Regions from separate parts of the Nocardia sp. NPDC004278 genome, predicted to be linked through region 1. Evidence: riboswitches for the same ligand, from Rfam matches in the RefSeq annotation. Region 1 holds a riboswitch; each other region holds the start of a gene.
What was found. A riboswitch is a leader RNA that binds a small molecule or an ion and turns the genes downstream of it on or off. The one in region 1 is predicted to bind glycine.

Region 1 (10,190 bases):
GCGCCGTGGAACTATCCGCTGCTGCAGATGTCGTGGAAGGTCGCGCCCGCGCTCGCCGCGGGCTGCACGATGGTCGCCAAGCCCAGCGAGGTGACTCCGCTCAGCACCATTGCCTTCGTGCGCTTGGCGCAGGAGGCCGGTGTCCCCGCTGGCGTGCTGAATCTGGTGCAGGGCAGCGGTGCGATGCTCGGCGCGGCACTGACCGATACGCCGGATGTCGACTTCATCTCCTTCACCGGGGGCCTCGCGACCGGTAAGACGATCGCCCGGGTTGCCGCGGAGCATGTCACCAAGGTCGCGGTGGAACTCGGTGGCAAGAACCCGCACATCGTCTTCGCCGACGCCGACTGGGCGAGTTCGGTCGACCAGGTGCTGACCGGTGTATTTCTGCATTCGGGTCAAGTCTGTTCGGCGGGAACACGACTCATCGTCGAGGAGTCCATCGCCGATGACTTCGTCGCCGAATTGGCGCGCCGCGCCGAGCTGATCCGCGTCGGCCCCGGCCTCGACCCGGCCAGCGAGACCGGGCCGCTGGTCTCCGAGGCACACCGCGCGAAGGTGGAAGCGTATGTGGAGCTGGGCATTTCGGAGGGTGCGAAGCTGGTGACCGGCGGCGTCCGGCCGAGTGATCCGGCGCTGGCCGCTGGCAGCTTCTTCCTACCGACGATCTTCGACAACTGCGATCGGTCCATGCGGATCGTGCGGGAGGAGACCTTCGGCCCCATCCTCACAGTGGAGCGATTCAGCACCGAGGCCGAGGCGATTCGGCTCGGCAATGACACCGAATACGGTCTCGCCGCTGGTGTGCGCACCGCCGATCCGGCGCGCGGCGAGCGCATGGTGCGCGCACTGCGCCACGGCACGGTGTGGCTCAACGACTTCGGCTATTACGCCGCGGCCGCGGAATGGGGCGGGTTCAAGAAGTCCGGTAACGGACGTGAACTCGGCCCGACCGGACTGGCCGAATATCAAGAAATCAAACACATTTGGCACAACACGGCACCGAAGCCCGCGGAGTGGTTCAAGAGCGTCTGATCGAAATTTCAAATCTCGGCCGGACAGCCCGGACGGCCGCACCGCGAAAGGCACGGTAGCAATGGTAGTCAAGGAACACAATGTGTCCGATGACAACGGCATGGAGGATTTCGGCTATAGGGAATCCCTGGACCGAAGTATCGGCAAGTTCGCCAGCTTCGCGGCCGGTGTCAGCTATATCTCGATTCTCACCGGTACGTTCCAACTCTTCTATTTCGGCTTCGGGACCGCGGGTCCGGCCTATCTCTGGTCGTGGCCTTTGGTTTTCGTCGGTCAGCTGGCGGTCGCCCTGTGTTTCATGGAGCTCGCCGCGAAGTATCCGGTCGCCGGGTCGGTGTACAACTGGTCCAAGGCGCTCGGCAGCCGGATCGTCGGCTGGTCCTCGGGGTGGCTGATGTTGACCGCTTCGATCGTGACGCTGTCGGCGGTAGTGCTCGCACTACAACTGAATCTGCCACGACTGTGGAGCGGATTCCAGTTCATCGGTGACGGGACCGGTCAATACGACTACGCGACCAATGCGGTCGTGCTCGGCACCGTGATGATCGTATTCACCACGGCCGTCAACGCTTTCGGTGTGCGTCTGATGGCGATGATCAACAGTGCCGGCGTGTTCATCGAACTGATCGCCGCGGTACTGATCGCGATCATCCTGGCGGCCAACTGGACTCGCGGCCCGCAGGTGTTCTTCTCGACCCACGGCTACGGTGCGGCCGAATCCGGTGGTTACCTCAGCGCGTTCCTGGTGGCCACGCTCGCCTCCGGCTATGTGATGTACGGCTTCGATACGGCGAGTTCACTGGGTGAGGAGACGGTGGAGCCACGGCGCACCGCGCCCAAGGCGATCCTGCGTGCCGTGCTCGCGTCGTTCGTCATCGGCGGGGCCATCCTGGTTTTCGCGGTGATGGCGGCGCCCGATCTCGATGATCCGCAGATCGGAAGCTCCAGCGGTGGTCTGCAATACATTGTCGAACAGGTGATGTGGGGTCCGCTCGGCACGATCTTCCTGTGTTGCATCGTGATCGCGGTGACGGTCTGTTCGCTGGCGGTGCACACCGCCGCCATCCGGCTGGCCTTCGCCATGGCCCGCGATAACGCGCTGCCGTTCGGCGACAAGCTCGCCCGGGTGCATCCGAAGACCCAGACCCCGGTGGTTCCGGCGGTGCTGATCGGTGTGCTCGCGGCGCTCATCCTGGTGATCAATATCGGTCAGCCGAAGATCTTCACGGTGCTGACCTCGATTGCGATCATCATGATCTACCTGGCCTACCTCATGGTGACGGGTCCGATGCTGAAGAAGCGGTTCCAGGGGCAGTGGCCGCCGAAGGATCTGCAGGCCGGCGGCTACTTCTCGATGGGTCGGTGGGGGATCGTCGTGAATATCGTTGCCGTGGTGTGGGGTATCGCGATGGCGTTGAACCTGGCCTGGCCGCGCGAGGCCGTCTACGGCAATCCCTGGTACAACACCTGGGGCGCATTCGTCTACATCGGTGCGATCCTCGGGGCCGGGCTGCTGTGGTATCTGGTCAAGGGCCGCAAGAGTATCGGGACATTGGCCTCGCATGCGGCGCAGGTGCGTTCCGATGTCTGACACGGTCTTCGACTACGTGATCGCGGGCGGCGGGACTGCTGGCTGCGTACTCGCCGCGCGGCTCAGCGAAAACCCGGATGTGACTGTGTGTTTGGTGGAGGCCGGTCCCACCGACGTCGGCGATCGCAATATCCTCGAACTCGCGCAGTGGATGCACCTGCTCGATTCCGGTTACGACTGGGACTATCCGGTCGAGCCGCAGGAACGCGGCAACAGCTATCTGCGCCATGCCAGGGCGAAGGTGCTCGGAGGGTGTTCCTCGCACAATTCGTGCATCGCGTTCTGGCCGCCCGCCGAGGGGCTGGACGAGTGGGCGGCGATGGGCGCCAAAGGCTGGGGTGCGGCCGAGGTGCTGCCCTATGTCGCGCGGTTGGAGAACAATCACGCGCCGGGGGAGCAGCACGGTCGCAGCGGGCCGGTGCGGCTGCGGGATATCCCGCCGAATGATCCGTGTGGGGTCGCCGTCCTCGAAGCCGCGGCGCTGGCCGGACTGCCGACCGTCGAATTCAACCGTGGCACAACGGTGCGCAACGGGGCCGGATGGTTCCAGATCAATGCGAGCGAGGACGGGACACGGATGTCGTCGTCGCACGCCTATCTGCATCCGATTCTCGGTTCGCGGCCCAATCTTGTAGTGCGCACGGGATGTTGGGTCAGTGAGATCCTGTTCGACGAGGCACGCAACGCAACTGGTGTGCGCTATCAGCGGCCCGATCTCACCGGCTACGACACCGCCTCCGCACGGCGCGAGGTCATCGTGACCGCCGGAGCGATCGATACGCCGAAATTATTGCTGCTGTCCGGCATCGGGCCCGCCGACCACCTGCGGGAAATCGGGGTGCCGGTGCGGGTCGACGCGCCGGGTGTCGGCTCGAATCTGGACGACCACGTCGAAGGTCTGGTGTTCTGGGAAGCCGCGCAACCCATGATCGCCACCTCCACCCAGTGGTGGGAGATCGGGGTATTCGCCACCTCGGACGAATCGCTTCGCGTGCCCGACATCATGATGCATTACGGCAGCGTGCCGTTCGATATGAACACGCTGCGGCACGGCTACCCGACCACCGATAACGGCTTCTGTCTGACACCCAATGTCACCCAGGGGCGTTCGCGCGGCACGGTCCGATTGCGCACCCGCGACTTCCGCGATCGGCCGAAGGTCGACCCGCGGTACTTCACCGATCCGGACGGCCACGACGAACGCACCATGCTCGCCGGCGTCCGGCTGGCACGCGAGATCGCCGAGCAGGCGCCGTTGCGGAAGTGGATCGCGCGAGAACTCGCACCCGGCCCGGAGGCGGTCACCGACGACGAGCTGCTGGACTACATTCGCGCCACCCACAACACCGTCTACCACCCGGCGGCAACGGCGCGGATGGGTGCGCCCGACGATCCGATGGCGGTGCTCGATCCGGAGCTCCGGGTCAAGGGCGTCTCCCGACTGCGGGTAGTCGACGCTTCGGCGATGCCGAAATTGCCCGCCGTCAACCCCAACATTACTGTCATGGCCATGGCAGAGAAGTGCGCGGACCTGATCAGGGAAACCTGAGTCCGGGGTGCCGGAGGGCGAGCTAGCGGCGTTTCTGGGTGACCACGCGCCGTTCCAATCGATGACGCCGCCCGAGCTGGACAAGCTCGCGGCGGCTTCGTCGTTGCACGAGTTCGCCGTCGGCGAGGTGATCGCCGACTACTCGACGCAGGTGCCCGATGACGTCTGGATGCTGTGGACGGGTGCCGTCACGCTGCAGGGCACCGGCACCGACCCCACGAGTCGGCGGCGCTCGGGTTCCGTCGTTCAGGCGGGGGACGCTGGCGGGGGCGACGACGGTGGCGCGACGATCGACACCGTCGAGTCCGGCGGCATCTTCGGCTACGTGCCGCTGCTGACCGGTGGCAGTGCCGAATTCGTCGCGCGGGCAACCGAACCCAGTGTGCTGATCCGGCTGCCCGGCGTACTGGTCCGGGAGCAGTTCGCCCAACCGGACGGACTCGCCTTCCTCGCCTCGTCGGCGTGGAAGACGGTATCGGGCAATCGGACCCCGGTGGCATCCGTGCTGGGTAACCGCCCGGTCGGTGAACTGGTTTCCGGCACAGTGGTTTTCGTGACACCGGACACCGGTGTTCGGGAGGCCGTTGTCCGGATGACCGAGCAGCGCGTCTCCGCCGTGCTGATCCGGTTGCAGGACGGCGAACTCGGCATCTTCACCGATCGCGATCTGCGCACGAGGGTGGTGGCGGCCGGACTTCCGGTCGACGTGCCGATCTCCCGGGTGATGAGCGCACCGGCCCGTCGAGTCACCGCCGATCTGACCGCCGAGACCGTGCTCATGGAGATGCTCGAATGCGGGCTACGGCATATGCCGGTGCTCTCGCGACGGGGCGAGGTGCTCGGCGTGCTCGAGGACGCGGACCTGCTCGCGGCATCGGCGCGCCAGAGTTTCGTGTTGCGTCGCTCGATCGGGGCGGCCACGGATGCGGCCCAGTTGCAGCGGGCCGCGCGCGAGATCACGGCGACGGTGGTCGACCTGTTCCGCAATGGCACCAAGGCCTCGGCGACCAGCGGGATCCTCTCGGTCGTCATCGACTCGGTGGTCCGCAAGGCGCTCGAGCTGGCATTGGCGGAGTTCGCGGATGCACCGGGTGACGGATTCGCCTGGTTGATCCTCGGCAGCGTCGCGCGCCGGGAGGCCATGCCGTCATCGGATGTCGACAGCGCGCTCTCGTGGTCCGACGAATTATCCTCGGCCAGTGGGCAATTGCGCGCTGTCGCGGCGCGCGTGCACGCGATTCTCGATGCCTGCGGGCTACCCGCGGACAGTAATGGGGCCATCGCCGCGAAGCCGAAGTTCGCCAGGTCGCGCACCGAATGGGCGCGGGCCGCCGAGGGCTGGCTCGACGATCCGCTGCAGGATCGGGGGCTGATCCTGTCGTCGCTGCTCATCGACGGGCGGGTGGTGTGGGGCGACGCCGCGCTGCATACCGTGCCAGCGGCGTTCGGGCGGATGCGGGCCGAACACCCGAATGCGCTGCGGCTGCAACTGCTGGACGCGTTATCGGGACGGGTGCGGACACGGTCGCTGCGCGATGTGCTGTCCCGGCGCGGCGGCACCTTCGATCTGAAGAACCATGCGCTGGCGCCGATCGTCAACCTGGCGCGCTGGGGTGGGCTGGCGGCGGGCGTGACCTCGGCGTCCACCCCGGTGCGATTGGCGGCGGCGGCGAGTGCCGGTGCGCTCACCGATCGGGATGTCACCATGCTGACCGAGGTCTTCGTCATGTTGCAGCGCCTGCGGATGGTGCATCAGGTCGAGCAGTTGTCGGCTGGGCACAGTCCCGGCGATATTGTCATGATGTCGGAACTCTCGCCGTTGAATCGGAGCCTGCTCAACGACGCCCTGCGCGAAATCGCGGCGGTGCAACGACGGGTCGGCAGCATGGGAGCCACAACCACCTAGAATGGCGATTGTCATGGCGAAACAAGGTGTCGAGGACAACGGGCGGACGGCCGCGGTGCAGTCCGTCGACCGAGCGCTGCTGGTCATGGAGATCATTGCCAAGCTCGGGCAGGCGGGCGTCACGGAGATCGCCGCCGAACTCGGCGTCCACAAATCTACCGTTTCGCGGTTGATCGCCGTGCTGGAATCGCGGGGATACGTCGAGCAACTGTCCGAGCGCGGCAAGTATCGGCTCGGTTTCTCGATCGTTCGGCTCGCCGGATCCACCAGTGCCCAGGTCGATCTCGTCGGACAGAGTCAGAGCGCCTGCAACGCGCTGGCGATCGAGGCCGGTGAGACGACCAATCTCGCTGTGCTGGACGGTAGTCGGATCATCAATATCGCCGAGGCACACGGGCCGGGTTCGATCGCGTTGCGATCCTGGGTCGGTCAGAGTTGTCCGGCGCACGCCACCTCCAGCGGCAAGGTACTGCTCGCGGATCTGGAGCCGGGGGAGATGCGCAAGCGCGTCGGCGCCAAACTCGAGGCATTCACCGCCAATACGCTGACCAGGGTCGCCGACCTCGCCGCACAACTCGTCGCGGTGCGCGAGAACGGCTGGGCCGATGTACGCGAGGAACTGGAGATCGGGTTGAACGCCGTCGCCGCGCCGGTCTACGACAGCACCGGTGCCGTCGTTGCGGCACTGAGCGTTTCCGGTCCGGCCTACCGCCTGAGTCCGGACCGCTTCGCCGACGTCGCCCAACTGACCATCGCCAGCGCCGCCGATATCAGCCGCCGCCTCGGTTACCTGCGCTGACCTCCCCCGCCGGGTGGGATCGAAATCTGTCTGATCTCGGTTGCCTTCCCGTGTTGACATGGGGGTGGGATGGCCCAATACTGAGTTGCGTATAGAGCTTCGTGTTGCGTTCTACGCAACTTGCTTCTTGCGAAACCGAATATCCGCCGTTCGACGTGCAGCGGGAGATCTCCACACCGTATGTGGAAGCCGAAGGAGCAACACCTCCCGGGAATCTCTCAGGCCCCAGTACCGCTGCGCTCAGGCAACTCTGGAAAGCAGTGCACGCGCACTCGCCGACGGGGCAAACGCACCGACCGGGTGCGTGAATCTCTCAGGCCATTGGACAGAGCGGGAGGAGCTACCTACGCGCACGCGTCGACGAAAGGCTCCTCATGGCCGACTCCGCTATCCGAACCGAACTCGATGCCACACTGCGCGAATTCGACCCGCTCGTCGCCGAATTGGTGGACCGGGAGGTCGACCGTCAGCAGCGCGGGCTGGAGATGATCGCATCGGAGAACTACGCGCCGCTCGCGGTGATGCAGGCGCAGGGATCGGTGCTGACCAATAAGTACGCCGAAGGATATCCGGGGCGTCGCTACTACGGCGGGTGCGAGCATATCGACCAGATCGAGTCGCTGGCGATCGAGCGACTGCGCGGGCTCTTCGGCGCCGAATACGTGAACGTGCAACCGCATTCGGGGGCGCAGGCGAATGCGGCGGCAATGCACGCGGTGCTGCGGCCCGGTGACGGCATCCTCGGGCTGGCGCTGGATCACGGCGGTCATCTGACGCACGGGATGAAGATCAACTTCTCCGGGCGGCTCTATGACGTCGCGGCCTATCACGTTCGGGCCGAGGACCATCTCATCGATATGGACGAGGTGCGCAGGCTCGCCCACGAGCACCGGCCGAAGCTGATCGTGGCGGGGTGGTCCGCGTACCCGCGCCATCTCGATTTCGCCGAATTCCGCCGCATCGCAGATGAAGTCGGCGCGTATTTGATGGTGGATATGGCGCACTTCGCCGGTCTGGTCGCGGCCGGGCTGCATCCCTCGCCGGTGCCGCACGCGCATATCGTCACCTCGACAACCCACAAGACGCTCGGCGGACCCCGTGGCGGATTCATTCTCGCGGTCGAGGAATTGGCCAAGAAGCTGGGTTCGGCGGTCTTTCCCGGACAGCAGGGCGGGCCGCTCGAGCATGTGATCGCGGCCAAGGCCGTCGCGTTCAAAATGGCAAGCGAACCGGTGTTTCGGGAACGTCAGGAGCGCACTCTCGCCGGTGCGCGCCTGCTCGCCGAACGGTTGCTCGCCACGGACTGCCGGGCGGCGGGCATCAATGTCGTCAGCGGCGGCACCGATGTGCACCTGGTGCTCGTCGATCTGCGTGATTCCGAACTCGACGGTCAGCAGGGGGAGGATCTGCTGCACGACATCGGCATCACGGTGAACCGCAATGCCGTTCCGTTCGATCCACGCCCGCCGATGGTCAGCTCGGGACTGCGGATCGGTACGCCAGCGCTGGCCACCCGCGGGTTCGATATCGAGGCGTTCACCGAGGTCGCCGATATCATCGCGGTGGCGCTGCTGCGGGGGCAGTCCATCGCCGAATCAACCGAGCGCGTCGATGCGCTGGTACGCCGGTTTCCGCTGTACCCGGGTCTGCGCGGTACGGCATGACGGTCAGCATTTTCGATCTGTTCCGGGTCGGCATCGGGCCGTCGAGTTCGCATACGGTGGGACCGATGCGGGCGGCGGCGCGGTTCATCGATCGGCTGAAATCCGATGGGGTGCTGCACAATACGGCTGCCGTACGGGTGCAGTTGTATGGATCGCTCGGCGCGACCGGGCGCGGGCACGGCAGTATCGAGGCGGTCGTCACCGGATTGTCGGGGGAACGACCCGAGGTGGTCGAGCCGAAGGTGGTGGCGCGCACCACATCCGACGTGCGCGCCACCGGCATGCTGCACCTGGGCGGCGTGCACCCGATCGGCTTCCTCATCGAGGAGGACATCGAACTGCTCGGGCGGACCAAACTCGCCTTCCACAGCAATGGCATGCTGTTCCGCGCTCTCGACGATGTCGGATGCGTGCTCGCTGAACGCCAGTTCTATTCCGTCGGAGGTGGTTTCGTCCTCGACGAGGACGAGATCGCTGGACCGGCCGAGGTCGTGGCCGTGCCGCAGCCATTCTGTTCGGGGCGCGACCTGCTCGCTCTCGCGGCGTGCCAGCCGATCAGCGCCATTGTGCTGGCGAACGAAATGTCTTGGCGCAGTGCGGATCACATCCGTGCCGAGCTGCTCGATATCTGGGCCGTCATGCAGGATTGCGTCCGACGTGGCATGACCACGCGCGGTGTCCTGCCCGGCGCGCTCAGTGTGCGGCGGCGGGCAGCGGCACTGCACGATCGCCTGATGTTCGAAGCCGATGAAACAGATCCGCTGCGTGCGATGGAATGGGTCACCTTGTTCGCGATGGCTGTCAACGAGGAGAACGCGGCGGGCGGACGCGTCGTCACCGCACCGACCAATGGCGCGGCCGGCATCATTCCCGCTGTGCTGCACTATATTCAGCGGTTCGTCACCGACAGCGCGGACGCCGTGATCGAATTCCTGCTGACCGCAGGGGCGATCGGCCAGCTGATCAAGGAGAACGCCTCCATCTCCGGCGCCGAAGTCGGCTGCCAAGGCGAGGTCGGTGCGGCTTGTGCCATGGCCGCCGCCGGACTCGCCGCCGTACTCGGCGGCACCCCGGCCCAGATCGAGAACGCCGCCGAAATCGGCATCGAGCACAACCTCGGCCTTACCTGCGACCCGATCGGCGGCCTCGTCCAGATCCCCTGCATCGAACGCAACGGCGTCGCCGCTGTCAAGGCCATCACCGCCGCCCGAATGGCCGTTCGCGGCGACGGCATCCACCACGTCTCCCTCGACCAGGCCATCCGAACCATGCGCGCAACCGGTGCCGACATGCTCGACAAGTACAAGGAGACCTCCCAGGGCGGCCTCGCGGTCGCCGTCGTCGAATGCTGAGGCCGCAGCGATCGTCGGGCAGAACTGTGGGCGGCGTCGATCAGTGGTCGCGGGGCGCATAATCGTCCAGAAGGCTGAGATCCACTCATATCCGAGCCCGGGAGAATGGCCGTGGACTACTACGATCTCGGAACTTATGCGCGGCCGGTGACGACGGCGTCGGCTGCCGCGCAGCGGTGGTTCGATCGCGGGCTGATCTGGACGTATGCCTTCAACCATGAGGAGGCGGTGCAGTGCTTCGAGCGGGCTGCACAGCTGGATCCGGGGTGCGCTATGGCCGCCTGGGGGGTGGCA
Region 2 (10,190 bases), on a different contig from region 1:
CGCGGTGCTGGTCGCCGCCCACAGCGACGACACGAATCGCATGCTGGACCTGCACAATTCGTTGTGGCGGCGGTCACTGCCCTATCTGTGCCGGCTCCGCATGGACACAGCCCATGTTCTGGTACCCGATGGCACCGACACCGACGCCGTGCTCATCCGGGCGCTCGGCCCGACCGCCCGGATCGGAGTAAGCGGGAAAATCGGTTCGCTCAGCAGGTTTCAGGATGCGGCCCGGGAGGCTTCCTGGGCGTTGTCGATCGCGGAACGCCGGGGAATCGTCGTGTCTCGGTACGGCAGCGCCGTACCCTGGATCGGCCTGTCCGACGTGGCCGACGCACAGACCCTGCTCGACCGCATCCTGCGGCCGGTCCTGGACTACGACGAGAAGCACCAGTCGCAACTCGTCGAAACCCTCGACATGTTTCTGCAGCACCAGCGGTCGTGGCAACGGACCGCACAGGCCATGCACATCCACCGGCAGACGGTGATGTACCGAATCCGGAAGGTGGAGGCGCTCACCGACCGCGACGTGGCGGACACGAACTCACTGACAGAGCTATGGCTGGCCGTGCGGGCAGCCGAGTTGCTCTCAATTCCAAGGACCGAGACAAGTCCGAGTAGACATCTGAAGTAACCCGCGCGGATCATCCACCGCGATCCGAGGCCACCACTCAGCCACGCCGCGACAATCACCAGGGTGGTAGGGCTACCCGTGTACGTGCAGGGGCTTGCCGGAGACGGCCAGCAGCGCCTCGCCCAGCGCCTCGCCCTGCGTGGGATGAGCATGCACGAATTTCGCGGCCTCGCCCGCATTCGCCTTCAGGTTGTAGAGCATCTGTGCCTCGCCGATCAGCTCGCCGACCCGATCGCCGACCATGTGCACGCCGATCACCGAATCATCCGGCGCTACCACGAGTTTGACTGCTCCCGATGTCTTGAGAATCTGGCTCTTGCCGTTGCCCGCGAGGTCGTAGGTGACGGTCTTGATCTCCTCGCCGAACGCCTCCCGTGCCGCGGCCTCGGTCAGGCCGACCGACGCCACCTCGGGGTGTGAGTACGTCACGCGGGGGATGCCGGTCTCGTTGATCGGGTCGGGGCTCAGGCCCGCGATCTCCTCGGCGACGAAGATGCCCTGCTGGAATCCGCGGTGGGCCAACTGGAGTCCGGGCACGATGTCGCCGACCGCGTACACGTTCGGCAGCGTGGTGCGCAGTCGCTCGTCGGTGGTGACGAAGCCGCGGTCGAGGACGATGCCCGCCTCCTCGTAGCCCGTCGCCGCGGTGTTCGGACCTCGACCCACCGCAACCAGCACGACGTCGGCATCGAGGACGTCGCCGGACCCGAGGATGACGCGCACGCCGGCCTCGTCCCGCGCCACCTCGGTCACCCGGGCGCCCGTCTTGGCGGTGATCTTGCGCCGCCGGAAGGCCCGTTCGAGGTACTTCGAGAGGGCCTCGTCCTCGTTCGGGACCAACCGCGGCAGCGCCTCGACGATCGTCACCGAGGCGCCGAAGGACGCCCAGACACTGGCGAACTCGACACCGATGACGCCGCCGCCGAGGATTACGGCCTTGGCGGGGACCTCGGGCAGGGTCAGGGCCTGGTCGCTGGTGATCACTCGGCCGCCGATGCTGATCCCGGGCAGCGACTTGGGGTGCGACCCGGTCGCGAGGATCACGTCGGTGCCGGTGATCAACTCGCCGTCGACCTCGACGCCGTTCGGTGCAACGAACCGGCCGCGGCCGTTGACCACGCGGATGCCGTACGAATCGATCAGGCCCTGCAGGCCCTTGTGTAACCGGGTGACGATGGTGTCCTTGTAGCTGAGCACCTTCTCGGCGTCGATGCCGCCGAACGACACATCGACGCCGAATTGCGAAGCGGTGCGGGCGTTGTCGGCCACCTCGGCGGCATGCAGTAACGCCTTGGTGGGAATGCACCCGCGGTGCAGGCAGGTGCCACCGAGCTCGTTCTCCTCGACGAGGATGACCGAGCGGCCGAGTTCGGCCGAGCGGATGGCGGCGGCGTACCCGCCGGAACCGCCGCCGAGAACGACCACGTCTGCGGATCGTGAGGTCATGTGAATACTCCTGGTGTGGAATGTGAAAGCTGTGTGGCTGAAGGCATTTCGTGGATCTACCGGGAATCGGCGGCGGCCATCACCTCGGGTTCTACGCCGGTGCCCGGGCTCTGCCGGCGAATCTGGCGCACCGTTTCGGCATACAGCCAGGAGCCGCCGTCCGGTAGATCGTCGCGAGCGACGCCGGTCACCGTTGCGTACCGGAGGCCCATCGCGCTGACCGACTCGGCGACCCGTCGCGGCTCGTCGAGGTCGAGGTCGGCGGGTTTGCCCGTGTCGATCTGGCAGAAGTCGCAACGCCGCGTGCACTGGTCGCCGCCGATGAGGAAGGTCGCCTCGCGGTCCTCCCAGCACTCGAAGATGTTGGGGCACCCCGCCTCCTGGCAGACGGTGTGCAGGTGCTCGCGTTCGACGAGGGCGGCGAGCGCTCGGTATTCGGGTCCGGTGTGCATCCGCACCTTCATCCACGGCGGCTTGCGTTCGACCGGAGTCCGGTCGGTGCGAACCTCGAGCCGAAGCAGTCGACGCCCGTCCGGGGCGAGGGGGGAGGGGTGGGGTGAGGCGCTGATGGGAACTCCTTCGATAGCCGGAGCCGGCGAGAGCTCGCTGGAAGGATCCGGCTGCTGTGCGGCGACGCGAAGTCGCCGGTGATGTCAGACCCGCACATTCATGGCCGAGCAGCGCTCGCAGGAAGCGGTGTCAGCAGGGGGAAGAGGAGGCAGGCCCTCGATACCTTTGCGGGACTTGGTATCTGGACGCCGAATGCTCGGTGTGTGCGGTCACAGCTGAGCGAGTTCCCGACCGAGGATGCCAAACGCTGATGCGTTTTGGCAAGGGGGATCGGCGGTCGAGTGGTCCCGAGAGGTCGGTGGCAGACAAACCTCGGGGGAGTGTGTACTGTTCTGCAAGTCACAACTGAAGACGCCGATGACGCGCAGCGGGAGAACCTCCGAGTTTCAGACTTCTGAACTCCGAGGCGCCGTAGGAGCAACTTCCTCCCCGGGAATCTCTCAGGCCCAAGTACCGCAGCGCCGAGGCAACTCTGGAGAACAGGAACGGCCGCAGGCCGGTACTTACCGAAGGTGAAGAGCAACGCCCTAGCGCGGCAATGCCCAAACTCTCAGGTTTCAGGACAGAGCGGGGAGGTGCCCCCTAGTCGATGTCCGGTGCGGTCCGGACAGAGCGAAACCGGAGTCACCTCGTGTCAGCTGAAACCCGCATTGCCCCCAATGGTGGGCCCTCTACCAGCGACTTTCCCTCGCGTCATATCGGTCCCGACGCCTCGGCAGCACAGCACATGCTCGCAGCACTCGGCTACCAGACGCTCGATGAGCTCATCGACGCCGTGGTGCCGGACCAGATCCGCAGCGAGCAGGCCATGGACCTGCCGGCGGCCCGGAGCGAGCCGCAGGTCCTGGCCGACCTGCGTGCCCTCGCCGACCGCAATCAGACCCGTATCCAGATGATCGGTCTCGGCTACCACGACACCGTCACACCTGCGGTTTTGCGGCGAAACCTGCTCGAATCGCCGGCCTGGTACACCGCCTACACGCCCTATCAGCCGGAGATCTCCCAGGGTCGGCTCGAGGCGTTGCTGACCTTCCAGACGTTGATCGAGGATCTCACCGCGCTCCCCGTGGCTGGGGCCTCCCTGCTGGACGAGGCCACCGCCGTGATGGAGGCCGTGCTGCTCATGCGGCGGGCGAACAAGTCCAAGTCCGCCGCGAACCGGGTGATCGTCGACGCGGACTGCCTGCCGCAGACCCTCGCGGTCGTCCAGGGGCGTGCCAAGTCGGTCGGCATCGAGGTGCTGATCGCGGATCTCTCCAGTGAATTGCCGGACGACGACGCATTCGGTGTGGTGTTCCAGGCGCCGGGCGCGAGCGGCGCCGTGCGCGACCTGTCACCGCTGATCGCGGCCGCGGGCGAGCGCGGGGCACTGACCACGGTGGCCGCTGACCTGCTCTCGTTGACGATCTTGACGCCGCCCGGAGAACAGGGCGCCGACATCGCGGTCGGATCCGCGCAGCGCTTCGGCGTGCCACTGTTCTTCGGCGGCCCGCACGCCGGCTACATGGCCGTGCGCACCGGGCTCGAGCGCATGCTCCCGGGCCGCCTGGTCGGGGTCTCCGTCGACGTCGACGGACAGCCCGCCTACCGGCTCGCGCTGCAGACCCGCGAACAGCACATCCGCCGCGACAAGGCGACCAGCAACATCTGCACCGCGCAGGCACTGCTCGCCAACGTGGCCGCCATGTACGCGGCCTACCACGGTCCGGAGGGTCTGCGCGTCATCGCAACCCGCGTCCACCGCCAGGCCGTGACGATTGCCGAGAGCCTGCGGGCGGCCGGCCACCAGATCGTGCACGACCGCTTCTTCGACACCGTGCAGGTCCGGGTGCCGGGTCAGGCAAGGGAGTTCGTCGCCACCGCCGATCGCTACGGCATCAACTTGCGCCTGGTGGACGACGACCACGTCGGCATCTCCTGCAACGAGTGCACCACCGACGACGTGGTGCGTCGCGTCGTGGCCGCCTTCGGCGCGATGGTGACGGCAACGCCGACCGCGGTCGCCGGGCTGCCGACCCAGCTCGAACGCACCTCGAAGTTCTTGCAGCACCCCGTGTTCCACGAGCACCGTTCGGAAACCGCGATGCTGCGGTTCCTTCGGAAGCTCTCGGACAAGGACCTCGCCCTGGACCGCACCATGATCCCGCTGGGGTCGTGCACGATGAAGCTGAACTCCGCGGTGGAGATGGAGCCCATCAGCTGGCCCGGATTCGCCGGCATCCACCCCTACGCGCCCTCCGAGCAGACCGGCGGGTACCTGGAGCTGATCGGCGACCTCGAGCGGTGGCTCGGGGAGATCACCGGATACGATCGAGTCTCGTTGCAGCCCAACGCCGGATCTCAGGGCGAGCTGGCCGGACTATTGGCGATCCACAGATACCACGAGTCCCGCGGCGAGAGCGGCCGCAACATCTGTCTCATCCCGCAATCCGCACATGGAACGAACGCTGCCTCGGCGGTCCTGGCCGGGATGCAGGTGGTCGTGGTGGCCACCGCGGCCAACGGCAACATCGACATCGACGATCTGCGCACCAAGATTGCGGTCCACGAGGGCAAGGTCGCCGCGATCATGCTCACCTACCCGTCCACTCACGGCGTATACGAGAACGACGTGCGCACGGTCTGCGACCTGGTGCACCAGGCCGGCGGTCAGGTGTACATCGACGGCGCGAACCTCAACGCGCTGGTCGGCCTGGCCCAGCCGGGCAAATTCGGTGGCGACGTCTCACATCTGAACCTGCACAAGACCTTCTGCATCCCGCACGGCGGCGGCGGACCCGGCGTCGGACCGGTCGCGGTGCGCGCGCATCTCGCCCCGTTCCTGCCCGGGGACCCACTCGGCGGCGGCGACGGAGGAGCGCCGGTCTCGGCCGCGAACTACGGCTCGGCCGGTATCTTGCCGATCACCTGGGCATACCTCGCGCTGATGGGCCCGGACGGCCTGACCGGCGCCACCAAGACCGCGGTGCTGGCGGCCAACTACGTCGCGAAGTCGCTCGACGCGCATTTCCCGGTGCTCTACACCGGACCGTCGGGTCTGGTGGCGCACGAGTGCATCCTCGACCTGCGCGCCATCACCAAGGAGACGGGTGTCACCGCCGAGGACGTGGCAAAGCGACTGATCGACTACGGATTCCACGCGCCGACCCTGTCCTTCCCGGTGACCGGCACCCTGATGGTCGAACCGACGGAGTCGGAGGATCTGGCCGAGCTGGACCGGTTCATCGAGGCGATGGTCGCGATCCGGCAGGAGATCGACCTGGTCAGCGACGGGGTGTGGCCGCTGGAGCGCAGCCCGCTGCGCCAGGCGCCGCACACTGCGGAGCAGGTCACTGCCGATGAGTGGACCCTGCCCTACCCCCGCCACATGGCCGCCTTCCCCGTCGCCTCCCTGCGCGCCGCGAAGTACTGGCCACCGGTACGTCGGATCGACGGGGTACACGGGGACCGCAACCTCGTCTGCTCCTGCCCGGCGCCCGAGGCCTTTGAAACCCCGACCAACCACAACGACACCGGCACCTCGGCGAACGCCGACATCCGCGAGGAGGCTTTCGCATGAGCGAGCGTAGCGAGCGAGCATCCGACACAGCCACCGGCTCGAGCACCGTTTCGTCCGTCTCGACATCCCCTGTATCTCCGCTGCTCGAAGAGCACGCCGACCTCGAAGCAAGCTTCACCGACTTCGCCGGCTGGCAGATGCCACTCAAGTACGGCAGCGAGCTCAGCGAGCATCGGGCCGTGCGCAGCACTGCCGGGCTCTTCGACCTTTCGCACATGGGCGAGATCGCGATCACCGGCCCCGCCGCCGGTGCGCTGCTCGACTACGCGCTTGTCGGCGAACTCTCCAAGATCGGCATCGGGCGGGCCAAGTACTCGCTGCTGTGCAACGCCGACGGCGGAGTGATCGACGACCTGGTCGTCTATCGGCTCGCCGACGAGCACTTCCTGGTCGTGGCCAACGCGTCCAACGCACCGACCGTGGCACGTGAACTCGTCTCGCGCGGTGCGGGATTCGATGCCGAGGTCGACGACCAGTCGGCGCGGACCGCGCTGATCGCCGTGCAGGGTCCGGCCGCCCAGGACATCGTGCAGGCACTGGTGCCGGACGAGCAGGTCGCAGTCGTGGCGGACCTGAGGTACTACGCGGTCACCCCCGCGTCGGTCGCCGGCATCGACGTGCTGCTCGCCCGCACCGGGTACACCGGCGAGGACGGCTTCGAGCTGTATGTGCCCAACGAGCAGGCGGTGCAGCTGTGGCGGGCACTGCTCGACGCGACCGCGGACCGTGGCGGTGCGCCGGCCGGTCTCGCCTGCCGCGACACCCTGCGGCTCGAGGCGGGCATGGCGCTTTACGGTCACGAGCTGACCCTGGACACCAACCCCTACGAGGCCGGACTCGGCAAGGTGGTTCGGTTGGGCAAGGAATTCGTGGGACGCGGTGCGCTGCAGGAACTTTCGGAGCGGCCCATCGAGCGGGTGCTGGTGGGGCTGAAGGGCACCAGCCGACGAGCGGCCCGCGCCGACTACACCGTGTACGACGCGGCGGGCGAGACGGCAGTCGGTGTCGTCACCTCTGGTGCGCTCTCGCCGACCCTCGGCTACCCGGTCGCGCTCGCCTTCGTAGATGCGGCTCTGCAGGAGTCCGGGACGGAGCTGACCGTCGACGTCCGCGGCAAGAAGGAACCCTTCGTAGTCACCCCCTCGCCCTTCTATCGCCGCTCCTGAAGCCGGAGCGCTCGAACACGCAGCGCCCGAACACCATTGACCTACCCAGTCACCAACGACAACCCTCGAGAAGGTACAACCATGTCCTCATCCGATCTGCCCGCCGACCGCAGCTACACCGACGACCACGAGTGGGTGGCCATCGCACCTGGAGCCGACCTCCCCGACTACCCCGTCCGAGTCGGCATCACCTCGATCGCCGTCAACTCGCTCGGCGAACTTGTCTTCGTGGACCTGCCCGAGGTCGGCGCCACCATAGTCGCCGGCGAGAGCTGCGGTGAGGTCGAGTCCACCAAGACCGTCTCCGAGCTGTACCCGCCGGTCAGCGGCCGTGTGACCCTGGTCAACAGCGCCGTTGTCGACGACCCGAGTCTGGTCACCGCCGACCCCTACGGGGAGGGTTGGCTGTTCGCCGTGCAGCCCTCCGCCGCCGGTGACCTGCTGACCGCCGCCCAGTACGCGGAGAAGAACGGAGTCGTGGCATGAGCGTCCTGGACCAGACCCTCCTGGATTTCGACCCTGAAGTCGCCGCACTCATCGGTAGGGAACTCGAGCGTCAGCGCACCGGGCTCGAGATGATCGCCTCCGAGAACCACGCTCCGATTGCCGTCATGCAGGCGCAGGGTTCGGTGCTGACCAACAAGTACGCCGAGGGCTACCCGGGGCGCCGGTACTACGGCGGGTGCGAGCACGTCGACGGGATCGAGCAGCTCGCCATCGAGCGAATCAAGGCACTCTTCGGCGCGAAGTTCGCCAACGTGCAGCCGCACTCCGGAGCCACGGCGAATGCGTCGGTGATGCACGCGCTGATAAAGCCGGGCGATACCATCCTCGGCCTGTCCCTCGCCGACGGTGGACACCTCACGCACGGCATGCGGCTGAACTTCTCCGGGAAGCTGTACAACGTTGCGGCGTACGGGGTCTCGGAACGCGACTACCTCATCGACATGGACGAGGTGGCTCGGGCGGCACGCGAGCACAAGCCGCAGCTGATCATCGCCGGCTGGTCGGCCTACCCCCGGCATCTGGACTTCGCCCGCTTCCGCGAGATCGCGGACGAGGTCGGCGCCTACCTGATGGTGGACATGGCCCACTTCGCCGGGCTCGTCGCGGCCGGGCTGCACCCGTCACCGGTCCCGCACGCGCACGTGGTCACCTCGACGACCCACAAGACGCTCGGCGGACCGCGTGGCGGCATCATCCTCACCAACGAGGCCGACATCGCGAAGAAGATCAACTCGGCGGTGTTCCCCGGCCAGCAGGGTGGGCCGCTCGAGCACGTCATCGCAGGCAAGGCGACCGCATTCAAGATGGCGGCCCAGCCCGAGTTCGCCGAGCGGCAGCAGCGTTGCCTCGACGGCGCCAAGCTCCTAGCGGAGCGGTTGAGTCGACCGGACGTGAAGGGCGCCGGCATCTCCGTGCTGACCGGCGGGACCGACGTGCACCTGGTTCTGGTCGACCTGCGGGACGCGCAGATCGACGGCCAGCAGGCGGAGGATCGCCTCGACGCGATCGGAATCACGGTCAATCGCAACGCGGTGCCGTTCGATCCGCGTCCGCCGATGGTGACCTCGGGGCTGCGAATCGGCACGCCGGCCCTGGCTGCCAGGGGTTTCGACGCCGGGGACTTCGAGAAGGTCGCCGACCTCATCGCCCAGGCGTTGATCGCGGCGCCGGAGGCGGACGTGTCGGCGCTGGCGACCGACGTGCGCACACTCGCCGACAAGTACCCCCTCTACCCGGAGCTGTAGCGCATGGCTGCGCTGTCCGTCGCGGCCCTTACATCCGCTTCTCGCTGCGCTGCGGCATCCGCTGTGATGATCCGGAAGGTCCTCGACTCATGACCATCAGCGTGTTCGACCTCTTCACAGTCGGCATCGGTCCGTCCAGTTCACACACCGTCGGCCCGATGCGGGCGGGCGGGAGGTTCGCCGAGGCCCTCGCTTCCCTCGGTGTGCTCGATGCCGTCGCCCGTGTCCGCGTCGACCTCTACGGATCGCTCGCGGCCACCGGCGCCGGCCACGGCACCTTCTCCGCAATCCTGCTCGGGCTGGAGGGGTACCGGCCGGAGACCATCGAGACACGGGAGAAGGACCGTCGCCTCGCGACGTTGCGGGAGACCCGTCGGATCATGCTGGGCGGCGTCCGGGAGATCGATCTCGCCGAAGACGAGATCGTGCTGCATCCGTTGACCGTTCGGGACTTTCATCCGAACGCGATGACCGTCGCCGCGACCGACGCCGGCGGGCAGGAAGTGCTGCGGGAAACCTACTACTCCATCGGCGGCGGCTTCGTGGTCACCGAGTTCGAGACGGAGGCGCCGGCGCAGGCGAACCCGTCGGCGCTCTCGTTCGGTTCCGCGAAGGAGTTGCTGGAGATCACTGAGCGCCACGGGATCTCGATCGGCGAGGTGATGCTCGAGCACGAACGTGCGGCCCGGCCCGAGTCCGAGGTGCGCACCCGGTTGCTGCACATCAGGGACGTGCTGGTGGAGTGCTTCGAGCTAGGTATTTCGCGGGTGGGTTACCTGCCGGGTGGACTGCGCGTGCGGCGCCGCGCCCGCGACTGGTACGAACGTCTACGTCGCGAGGATCCCAACCGGGACCCCGCCTTTGCCGAGGACTGGGTCAACCTGGTGGCCCTGGCGGTCAACGAGGAGAACGCCTCCGGGGGACGGATCGTCACCGCTCCCACGAACGGTGCGGCCGGGATCATTCCTGCGGTGTTGCACTACGCCACCCACTACACGCCCATGGGCAAGTCCGATCCGGACGGCACGGCTATTCGTTTCCTGCTGGCGGCGGGTGCGGTCGGG
Region 3 (10,190 bases), on a different contig from region 1:
GCACGGTGCGCTCGCCGTCATCGAAACTCTCGATGCCTGCCAGGATCCGCAGCAAAGTCGACTTGCCAGAACCGTTTTCGCCAACGATGCCCGCCCGCTCGCCGGGCCGGATGGACAGCGTGACGCACTCGAGGACGACTCGTTGTCCATAGGACTTCGATACGCCGCGCAGAGTCAGTTGGGTGGTCAGATGGCTCTCCAATCGCTACTTGTGTAGCTTTAAGTTAACAAGCCCTTCCAACTAATGCAACAGGAGTTGCCTTTGGAGACGCAGAGACGCCCCGGCGGCCGGAGCGCCCGCGTCCGCGACGCAGTCCGCCAGGCCACCCTGGCCGAGCTCACCCTGCGCGGTTATCCGGGCCTGACCGTCGATAACGTCGCGCAACGCTCTGGTGTGCACAAGACCACCGTGTACCGCCGCTGGGGCAGCCCCGAGGGACTCATTGCCGACGCCCTCGAACTCGCGGAGAACGAGCCGTGGCCGATTCCCGATACCGGCTCACTCGACGACGATCTGCGCGCCATCACCGACCTGGTGCGCACCGGATTCGCCGACCCCGACGCCGGACCTGTCGCGAGTGCGTTTATCGCTGCGGCAGTGCAGAATTCCACGGCAGCCGAGGCCCTCCGGCACTTCTACGCGGTCCGGCACACACAGTCCGCCGAGGTCGTTCGCCGCGCGATCGCCCGCGGCAACCTCCCCGACACCGTCGACGCCGAGGAGGTAATTCGCTTCGCCGTGGCGCCGATCTACTACCGCCTGTTCATCACTCACGAACCGGTGACCACGCAAGACACCCTCCGCGCGGCCGATGCCGCACTGGCCGCTGCGCGCGCGGGCGCGATCTGAGGGCCGATCGGGGCACAGCGGAGCACCGTACAGTGCAATGATGACCCGGTGACTTCCTGGCTTCCGCTTCTCAGCTCGCTCATCGTCGCCGCCGCGGCGCTCATCGGCGTCCTGATCAACAACCGGACGAACCGCAACGCGATCACCGCAGCCGACGAGCGCAACCGGACCACACTCGATGCGGCACAGCGCAATATCGAGACAACCCACACCGCCGCGCAACACAACATCGACAACGCCAATGCCGCCGCAGAACGCCGCGAACAGGATAAATGGCGACGCGAATCGATCCTGACCGCGATCTCCTCGGTACTGCTCGCCGCCGCCGACGTCCGCCAAACCCTGTGGGACACCCTCGATTGGAAGGCCGAATCCGTCGAGGAGGTGGACACTTTCGGTAAGGAAGTACAGCAGAGCATCTCCGCATGCAACGGCTACATCACCCGACTGCGCGTGCTGTCGAACCCCAAAATCCCACATCGCTGCGAAGATCTCCTCCGCACCCTCACCGCAGCCCAGAGCATCACCGTGCAGCGCCTCAAGGTCGAACTCGACGAGGAGGCAACCATGGACGATGTCAACGCCATCCGCGCACTGTGGCACAAGGCAATTGCCAACACCGTCCAAGACGAACGGGCCGTCATCGACGCAACCCGCGCGGAACTAGGAATCGAAGCCCTCAGCGAGATCCCGGAACTCGAACCCGAGGCCACACCGGACCCGGCGTAAACCCCGCGTGGGGCGGCTCGGATTCCGGTCGAAATACCACGATGGCCGCGCAGATCCGGCAAACCCGCTGCCCCACAGCAACATCACACCCGAACCCCTCACCCGACCATCAGCCCCTCGGTTGCCGGTCGAAAACGAGGATGCCGTCCTCGCGAAGATGACCGCCACATGGCCACGCCCAGCGCCGCGCCACAGCGATCCGACCTTTACCGAGCTGGATCGCCTCGGCGTAAGCGCGGTTCGCATGCACTACGACGCTCGCGAGCATGATCCGAACTCGTCCCAGCCCGCAGCCGCCCCTCGAGACCCCCGAGCACCACTGCGTCGTGTCCCCGCGCTGCGCGGTCGAGGGCTTCATTGACATGTCGTGAGAACATCCCGGCTCGCGAATGTCAGACCTGGTCAGACCGCGTATTCGAGCAGTCCGGAAGCGATCGCCTATAGACAGCCGCTATCGGTAAGTATAGACTTACGGTTCGTGAAGGCTTACCGAAATGCCGCGTTGGACGCGCTTGGGGATCCGACGCGGCGGGCGATCTTCGAACGGCTCGGGAAGGGGCCGTGTGCGGTTGGCGAGTTGGCCGATGAGCTGCCGGTCAGTCGGCCCGCGGTTTCCCAGCATCTGAAGGTGCTGAAGGAGGCGGGGCTGGTGGTCGACCAGGCGGTGGGGACCAGGCGGGTGTATCGGCTGAACCCACAGGGAATCGACGGGCTTCGGGTGTACTTCACGCAGTTCTGGTCGACGGCCATGTCGGCCTTTCAGGACGAGGTGAACCGGCAGGCAGCCGACGCCTCGAGAATGGAGAAGCCATGACACAGCAGTTGAGCGATAAGGAAGTTCGGGTCGAACTCGTCGTCGATGCGCCGATCGAGAAGGCCTACGACGTGTTCACCATTGGGATCGACAGCTGGTGGCCGCGTGCGCACCACATCGGCAAAGGTGAACTGGCGCAGGAGGTTATCGAACCGCAGGAGGGCGGACGCTGCTTCGGCAGAGAGGCCGACGGCACCGAATGCCCTTGGGGCACGGTACTCGTCTGGGCTCCGCCGCGGCATTTCGCGTTCTCCTGGGAGATCGGCCTGGACTGGCAGCACGAGACGAATCCGGACCGCGCCAGCCGCGTCGATGTCACGTTCGAGTCGGTGACGCCCGAGCGCACCGCGGTCACCCTGGTGCACTCCGGCTTCGAGAACCACGGCGCGGGTTGGGAATCCATGCGCGACAGCGTGCAAAGCGAGGGCGGCTGGCCCGATCTGATCAACCTTTACGGCAAAGCGGTTGCCGCACAATAGAAGCGGTTACCGAGCCGCACCTGCAACGGGGTCGAGGTGCGGCTCGGCAGCCGTCAGTACGCGTCCAGCGGCGGGCAGGAGCAGACCAGATTGCGGTCACCGTAGGCGCCATCGATGCGACGCACGGCTGGCCACACCTTGCCGCGCGACGGATCAATACCGTGCGGATACACCGCGATCTCCCGGCTGTACGGGTGGTCCCACTCCCCGACCAGACAGGCCGCGGTATGCGGCGCACCCCGCAGCGGATTGTCATCCACCGGCCACACTCCCGCGGCGACCTGGTCGATCTCGGCCCGGATCGCGATCATCGCGCGAATGAATTCGTCTAGCTCCGCGAGGTTTTCACTTTCGGTGGGCTCCACCATCAGCGTGCCAGCGACCGGGAAGCTCATGGTCGGCGCGTGGAATCCATAGTCCGCCAGCCGCTTTGCCACATCATCCACGGTGACACCGGTCCGCTTGGTGATATCACGCAGGTCGAGAATGCACTCGTGCGCGACCATCGAGTTCTCGCCGGTATAGAGCACCGGGAAGTACTCGTTCAAGCGGCGCGCGATGTAATTGGCCGATGCGATGGCGGTCAACGTCGCCGTGCGCAGACCATCCGCACCCATCATCCGGATGTAGGCCCAGGTGATCGGCAGAATCGAGGCCGAACCGTAGCGGGCCGCCGACACCGCGTGCGAAGCCGACTCCAGCGGATCGCCCGGCAGGTACTTCGCCAAATGCGAACGCACCGCGACCGGGCCGACACCGGGACCGCCGCCGCCGTGCGGAATGCAGAAGGTCTTGTGCAGATTCAGATGGCTGACATCACCACCGAAGCGACCGGGACGGGCAAGGCCGACCAGCGCGTTCAGGTTCGCCCCGTCGACGTATACCTGGCCACCGGCGTCGTGCACCAGTGCGCACAGCTCGGCGACCTCGTGCTCGTAGACACCGTGCGTCGACGGGTAGGTGATCATGATGCAGGCCAGCCGCTCCGCGTGATCGGCGATCTTGGCGCGCAGATCATCCAGATCGACGTCGCCGTTCGCACGGCACTTCACGACCTCCACCCGCATGCCGACCATGGTCGCCGAGGCCGCGTTGGTGCCGTGCGCGCTGGAGGGAATCAGGCAGGTATCGCGGTGCGCGTCACCACGATCGAGGTGGTAGCGCCGAATCGCCAGCAGTCCGGCGTATTCACCCTGGCTGCCCGCATTCGGCTGCAGGCTCACCGAGTCGTAGCCGGTGATCGCGGACAGCCAGTTCTCCAGATCGGTGATCACCTTCAGCAGGCCGGGCGCATCCTCGACCGGCGCGTACGGATGCACGCGGGCGAAGCCGGGCCAGGTGATGGCCTCCATTTCCGCGGTCGCATTGAGCTTCATGGTGCAGGAACCGAGCGGAATCATGCTGCGGTCCAGCGCGATATCCTTATCGGAAAGCCGCCGCAGGTAGCGCAGCATCGCGGTTTCGGTGTGGTAGCTGGTGAATGCCGGGTGGGTGAGGAAGTCCGAGGTACGGGTCTCGACGGAGACCGCCGCCGCGGGCCCGTTCGCCTCGGAAGTCAGTGCGGTGCCGAAGGATTCGAGTACGGCGGCGACATGAGTCTCGGTGGTCGCCTCATCACAGGCGACACCGACGTGGTCCGCGTCGACCAGTCGCAGGTTGATACCGCTCGACTTCGCCTTCGCCACTACGGCTTCCGCGCCACTGGGCACCCGCACCAGCAGCGTATCGAAGTAATTGTCGTGCACCACGGCACCATCGAGTCCGGCCGCAATGGCCGCCGCCCGCCGATGCACGCGCCGGGCGATCTCGCGCAGTCCATCGGGTCCGTGATAGCTCGCGTACATCGCGGCCACAATCGCCAGCAGCACCTGCGCGGTACAAATATTTGAGGTCGCCTTCTCCCGGCGAATATGCTGCTCGCGGGTCTGCAGTGCGAGTCGATACGCCTGATGGCCATCGGCATCCACCGACACCCCGACGAGTCGACCCGGCAGCTGACGCGCATGCGCGGCGTGCACCGACAGATATCCGGCGTGCGGACCGCCGAACCCCATCGGCACACCGAAACGCTGTGTGGTGCCGAAACATACGTCCACACCCTGCTCCCCCGGCGGCGTGATCAGCGTCAACGCGAGCAGATCCGCGCCGACCGCGACCAACGCGCCCCGCTCGTGCGCCGCCTCGATCACCGGCCGCCAGTCCACGATCCGACCCGAAGCGCCCGGAACCTGAACCAGCACACCGAAGTACTCGCCATCGGGCAGTTCACCGCCGGACAGATCCGCCTCGACGATCTCGATTCCCAGCGGTTCGGCGCGGGTGTGCAGCACGGTCTTGGTCTGTGGGAACAGATCATCGGAGATCAGCAGGCGCGCGGAGGTGGACTTGCCAGCCCGGCGCAGCAGCGTCATCGCCTCGGCGGCGGCGGTGGCCTCGTCCAGCATGGACGCATTGGCCACCTCCATCCCGGTCAGATCCGAGACCATGGTCTGGAAGTTGAGCAGTGCCTCGAGCCGCCCCTGGCTGATCTCGGGCTGATACGGGGTATAGGCCGTGTACCAGGCGGGATTCTCCAGCAGGCTGCGTACCAGCACCGGCGGGGTCAACGTGTCGTAGTAGCCGAGCCCGATCATCGAGGTGGCGACGGTATTCGAATGCGCGAGCGCGGCCAGTTCGTCGAGCACTTCGTGCTCGGTCGCGGCGGGTGGCAGCACCTCGAGTCCGGAGCCGTCCAGAATGCTCGCGGGTAGTGCCGCGGTGGCGAGCTCGGCCAGCGAGCCGACGCCGACGACGTCCAGGATCCGGGCGAGTTCATCCCGGTCGGGTCCGATATGACGGTCGGCGAATGATCGAGTCACGACAAGCTCCCAAGGTCGGGCGGGTCGACCAACGGCGGTCGACGGATACCGGCCCTCCCCCTCTGTCGTGGAGCCTGAGAGATTCGGATGCCGCGACGCAGGTGCCGAGACCCCTTTCCCCATGGGCGGGCAACCGCCGCGTTGTGCGGAGTTGCCACTTTCCAGAGACGTCGAAGCCCGTACGGTCCCTTTTGCCTGAGAGATTGACGGGGAGGTGCTGCTCCTTCGGCGCCCGAACTCTTGTGAAGTCCGGAACTCTCCCGCACGGCGGCGACGCACCGTCAGTTTATGCCGCGCGCGCAACGAATGACGCCACCAGACCCCGGATGGGCGTGTAGCGCTCATCACTTCGGCCGGACAGACGAGTGCCCGCCGCCACAGCGACGGGCACTCGACAAATCGATCCCTAGCCGGTCTTCCGGTTCATCCGAGCCTTACGGCGGAAGGACAGCTCATCCTCCGGCCGCTCGCTCGCGCTGCCGCTCACGGCCCGCTCGGCCGGGAAGTTGGCGATGGCTCCGGTCAGTTCCCGCATGGCGCCGCTGACCGCGATTCCGAAGACGCCCTGCCCACCCTGCAGTAAATCGACTACCTCCTCGGGCGAGGTGCACTCGTACACCGAGGTCCCATCGGAGAACAACGTAATGCCCGCCAGATCCTGCACGCCGCGACTGCGCAGATGGTCGACGGCGATGCGAATGTTCTGCAACGAGATGCCCGCGTCCAATAGTCGCTTCACGATCTTCAAGACGAGAATGTCCTTGAACGAATACAGGCGCTGGCTGCCCGAACCCGCAGCCCCACGGATGGACGGAACGACCAATCCGGTGCGCGCCCAGTAATCGAGCTGCCGGTAGGTGATCCCGGCCACCTGGCACGCGCTCGGTACGCGGTAGCCCACCAAATCGTCGGGCACCGAATCATCCGGGAACAGGCCTGGCTGTACCACATCCTGCGATTGCTCTGCCACTGACCACTCCCTTGCTTCGCCGACGCCTAGCCTCATCGATGACCCGGCTCCGTCACGACCAACGACCGGCCGTAACGGACGTGGCCCAACTATCGAGATTACTCCCTGTGATTCTCCCGGGAGCGGCATCGTCGGACCAAACGCGACGCGCGGTAGGAGTCTCGACCTCTACTTCACCTCTAGAAGAAAGAGCTCGACCAACCGACCGCCCTGGCGCAGCGGCTCAGCTGTCGGTGGCCTTGAAGTCGTCCGGCGAAACGGATTCGAGGAACTCCTTGAACTTCTCCACCTCGTCCTCGCGCTCGTCCGGCATGACCAGCCCGGCCTCTTCGAGCACCGGCTCCTCGGCATAGATAGGACAACCCACCCGCAAGGCGATCGCTACCGAATCCGACGGCCGGGCCGAGATCCGCAGATCGTTGTCGAAGACCAGATCCGCGTAGAAGGTGCCCTCCTGCAGATCAACGATCCGCACTTCCTTGAGAGTGTGCCCGAGGTCGGCGATCAGGATCTTGATCAGATCGTGGGTCAGTGGACGGATCGGGGTCACCCCCTCTTGTTCGAGCACGATCGCGGTCGCCTCGGCCTGCCCGATCCAGATCGGCAGATACCGGTCTCCGGAAACCTCGCGGAGCAACAGCACGGGCTGGTTCTGTGGCTGCTCGACACGAATGCCGATAACGCGCATCTCACTCATCGCACTGCCTCCCAATGACTCGCCGGCCGCCCGGCATGACCGCTGCAGGGCTCGCCGTACTCACGAGTCTAAGCGAACCGCGAGGCGTCAAGCATTCCGTGTGCACAGCCGAAATCGGCGTGTTGCCCGTCTGGAACGCAAAGTGAAACCCGCCGGAAGCCTCAGCTGCCGAGCGAAGACCGCACCGAAGCCTTCACCAGACAGGTGTGCAGCGTCAGCGACAGCGCCGCGAGTTCGCGTACCGTCTCCTCCGCGCGGGCCCGCGCACCGGCGTCGCGGCTCTTGGCGATCGGGGCCGCAATCTGCGCCACCAGCGCGGCCTCACGATCCGCGGCCAGCTTGAACGCGCGCAAATGCCGTGCCTCCAGCCCGAATTCGGCCATCGCCTTGGCGGTCTTGGCCAGCGTCACCGCGTCCGCATCGAAAAATCCCGCGGCGCCCGGCGTGATCAGATTGGCTCGAACCAGGTCGGTAAGGAATTTCTCGTCGATCTCGGCCTGGGCGAGCAGATCCGCGCGGGTGAGTCGGATTTCGTGATCGAATCGCAGCTCGTCGGGCGAGATCTCACCGGGTACGACACCGAGTTTGCGCGGCGCCGCGGTCCGGGGCGCGGTATGCGCCGAAGGTGTTGCGGTGGGCGCGGAGTCGGGCAATGAATGCCCGGCCTCCGGCGCACCGCTGCGGCCGGAGTGCGCCCGGGCGCGGGCTTCCCGCACACCGAGCGTCGCCGCACCGCTGTCGATCGCTTCGAGCTGTTCCTTGATCACCTTCAAAGGCAGGTACTGATCGCGCTGTGCGGTCAGAACGAATCTGAGCCGTTCACAGTCCGCGATCGAGAACCTGCGATAACCCGACGGTGTGCGCTCGGGTCTGATCAGCCCCTCGGCCTCGAGGAAGCGAATCTTCGAAATGGTGATGTCCGGAAAGTCCGGTCGCAGCAGGTCCAGCACGGAGCCGATCGACATGCCTCCGCGAGCCCACTGCGCCGCGCCCGTCATAGCACCGAGTCTTTCATGACACAGCGTTCTTCCCTGTCAACACCGTCGACACGCATGATCCGTGCCGCAGGAGTCACAGGCTGCCCGCACCCGCCGATGACTCGTTCACCTGGGCCCGTGGTCCGGTGAGGAACACGAGGCGGAACTTGCCGATCTGTACCTCGTCACCGTTCTGCAGCTCCGAGGAGTCCACCGGCTCCCGGTTGACGTAGGTGCCGTTGAGGCTGCCCACATCGACCACCTGGAACGAATCGTCGTCCTGCCGGAACTCGGCGTGCCGACGGCTGACGGTGACGTCGTCCAGGAAGATGTCACTGTCGGGATGGCGCCCCGCCGACGTGGTCGGCTGATCGAGCAGGAAGCGCGAGCCCGCGTTCGGGCCTCGCTTGACGACCAAGAGGGCTGCACCGACGGGCAGACCCTCGACCCCTTGGACCGGCTGTTCGCCGGTCACCTCAGCGGAGCGCGACGCGTCGACCTCGTTCAGGAAATCCGCGCGGAAGACCGACGTCGTCTCGGCCGCGGTCTCCCCGTAACCCGGGTCTTTGTTCTCGCTCACCGTTTCTCTCCTCCTCGAACCTGATTATCCATGCAAGCAGGTGCTGCCTTTACCGCCACGACCTGGGGATCCTGACGCTAGAACACCGGCTGCCAAGCACCGGCACATCTGTTGGCTTTGACCGTACCCTGCCAGGGCGTACCCGTGCAGGTAGAACCGGGAAGGCTTGGTCAGCCCCCGATAACTCCTTGATAACCCGCGGCATCCAGCAGTGCACCGAGTGCCGCATCCGTGCTGGCCTCGTCGCTCAATTCGAGCTCGAAGATCCATCCGTCGCCGTAGGGATCACTGTTCAACGTTTCCGGCGTCGACGTCAGATCCTCGTTCACCGCAACGACTTTCGCGGCGAGCGGGGCGTAGATGTCGGAGACGCTCTTGGTCGACTCCACCTCGGCGATGCTGTCCGCCGCGGCCACGTCCTTGTCCACATCGGGCAGCTGCACGAACACAACGTCACCGAGTTGAGACTGGGCGTAGTCGGTGATACCCACCCGAACCCGGGTCGGGCCGACCCGCTGCACCCATTCGTGTTCCTCGGTGTAGCGCAGATCCTCGGGGGTCTGGGTCACAGGCCGTCCTTTCCTCGATCGGCAGATCGTTGTCGAGCGACCTGCGGGCAGTCGCCACTGATCGTTTCGAGCGACCCGCAACAGGTCGCTACGGGTGTACAAGGCAACTCTAATCGCTACTCACTGCGGTGTGGCACAGCCGGTATCGCTCGCGCGACGGCGAAAGCCTTCCATAGGTAGAGCACGCCGGTCCACACATACACCGCCGTGCCCCAGACCAGGAATGCCCCACCGAAGGCTCGGCCGAAACCTGCCAGCGCCCAGTCCATCTGACCGGCCAGCAGCCACGGCAGCGCGGACATCAAACCGAAGGTGGCCGCTTTGCCCAGGTAGATGACCTCCGGCGGGTCGAGCTCGCGGCGTTTGTACACCGAAAGAGTCAGCGCGAGGATCGCGTCCCGACCGATCAGGATCACCGCGACCCACCAGGGCAGCAGCCCGCGGATGACAAAGGCGGCCAGCGTGGTCACCAGGAACAGCCGATCCACGAACGGGTCGAGCAGCGCGCCGAGCCGCGAGGACTGGTCGAGCAGCCGGGCCAGCTTGCCGTCCAGGAAGTCGGTGACGCCGCTGGCCACCAGCAGTGCGAACGCCCAGCCGTCGGCCCGCACCACCAGCAGTAGCCACAGGAACAGTGGAACGCCGACCAGTCGCAGCACGCTCAGGA

Region 2: another riboswitch for glycine. It lies ahead of gcvP (aminomethyl-transferring glycine dehydrogenase); the one in region 1 lies ahead of ACWEO2_RS16320 (serine hydroxymethyltransferase).
Region 3: another riboswitch for glycine. It lies ahead of gcvP (aminomethyl-transferring glycine dehydrogenase); the one in region 1 lies ahead of ACWEO2_RS16320 (serine hydroxymethyltransferase).

The regions. Positions count from the first base shown of each region.
Region 1 is NZ_JBSGEQ010000009.1:101,273-111,462, reverse strand. It holds gene ACWEO2_RS16345 (aldehyde dehydrogenase family protein) at 1-1,035, shown strand, start outside; gene ACWEO2_RS16340 (APC family permease) at 1,097-2,626, shown strand; gene ACWEO2_RS16335 (GMC family oxidoreductase) at 2,619-4,175, shown strand; gene ACWEO2_RS16330 (putative nucleotidyltransferase substrate binding domain-containing protein) at 4,237-6,081, shown strand; gene ACWEO2_RS16325 (IclR family transcriptional regulator) at 6,095-6,880, shown strand; glycine riboswitch at 7,032-7,124, shown strand; glycine riboswitch at 7,125-7,219, shown strand; gene ACWEO2_RS16320 (serine hydroxymethyltransferase) at 7,255-8,544, shown strand; gene ACWEO2_RS16315 (L-serine ammonia-lyase) at 8,541-9,896, shown strand; gene ACWEO2_RS16310 (tetratricopeptide repeat protein) at 10,002-10,190, shown strand, end outside.
Region 2 is NZ_JBSGEQ010000025.1:27,146-37,335, reverse strand. It holds gene ACWEO2_RS30990 (PucR family transcriptional regulator) at 1-634, shown strand, start outside; gene lpdA (dihydrolipoyl dehydrogenase) at 707-2,080, opposite strand; partial or broken gene ACWEO2_RS30980 (radical SAM protein) at 2,170-2,649, opposite strand; glycine riboswitch at 3,009-3,116, shown strand; gene gcvP (aminomethyl-transferring glycine dehydrogenase) at 3,240-6,209, shown strand; gene gcvT (glycine cleavage system aminomethyltransferase GcvT) at 6,206-7,375, shown strand; gene gcvH (glycine cleavage system protein GcvH) at 7,457-7,861, shown strand; gene glyA (serine hydroxymethyltransferase) at 7,858-9,126, shown strand; gene ACWEO2_RS30955 (L-serine ammonia-lyase) at 9,216-10,190, shown strand, end outside.
Region 3 is NZ_JBSGEQ010000001.1:62,416-72,605, reverse strand. It holds gene ACWEO2_RS00330 (ABC-F family ATP-binding cassette domain-containing protein) at 1-202, opposite strand, end outside; gene ACWEO2_RS00325 (TetR/AcrR family transcriptional regulator) at 263-850, shown strand; gene ACWEO2_RS00320 (hypothetical protein) at 899-1,579, shown strand; gene ACWEO2_RS00315 (ArsR/SmtB family transcription factor) at 2,058-2,393, shown strand; gene ACWEO2_RS00310 (SRPBCC family protein) at 2,390-2,872, shown strand; gene gcvP (aminomethyl-transferring glycine dehydrogenase) at 2,926-5,730, opposite strand; glycine riboswitch at 5,903-6,003, opposite strand; gene ACWEO2_RS00300 (MerR family transcriptional regulator) at 6,137-6,736, opposite strand; gene ACWEO2_RS00295 (bifunctional nuclease family protein) at 6,924-7,397, opposite strand; gene ftsR (transcriptional regulator FtsR) at 7,559-8,395, opposite strand; gene odhI (oxoglutarate dehydrogenase inhibitor Odhl) at 8,469-8,954, opposite strand; gene gcvH (glycine cleavage system protein GcvH) at 9,125-9,523, opposite strand; gene ACWEO2_RS00275 (CDP-alcohol phosphatidyltransferase family protein) at 9,640-10,190, opposite strand, start outside.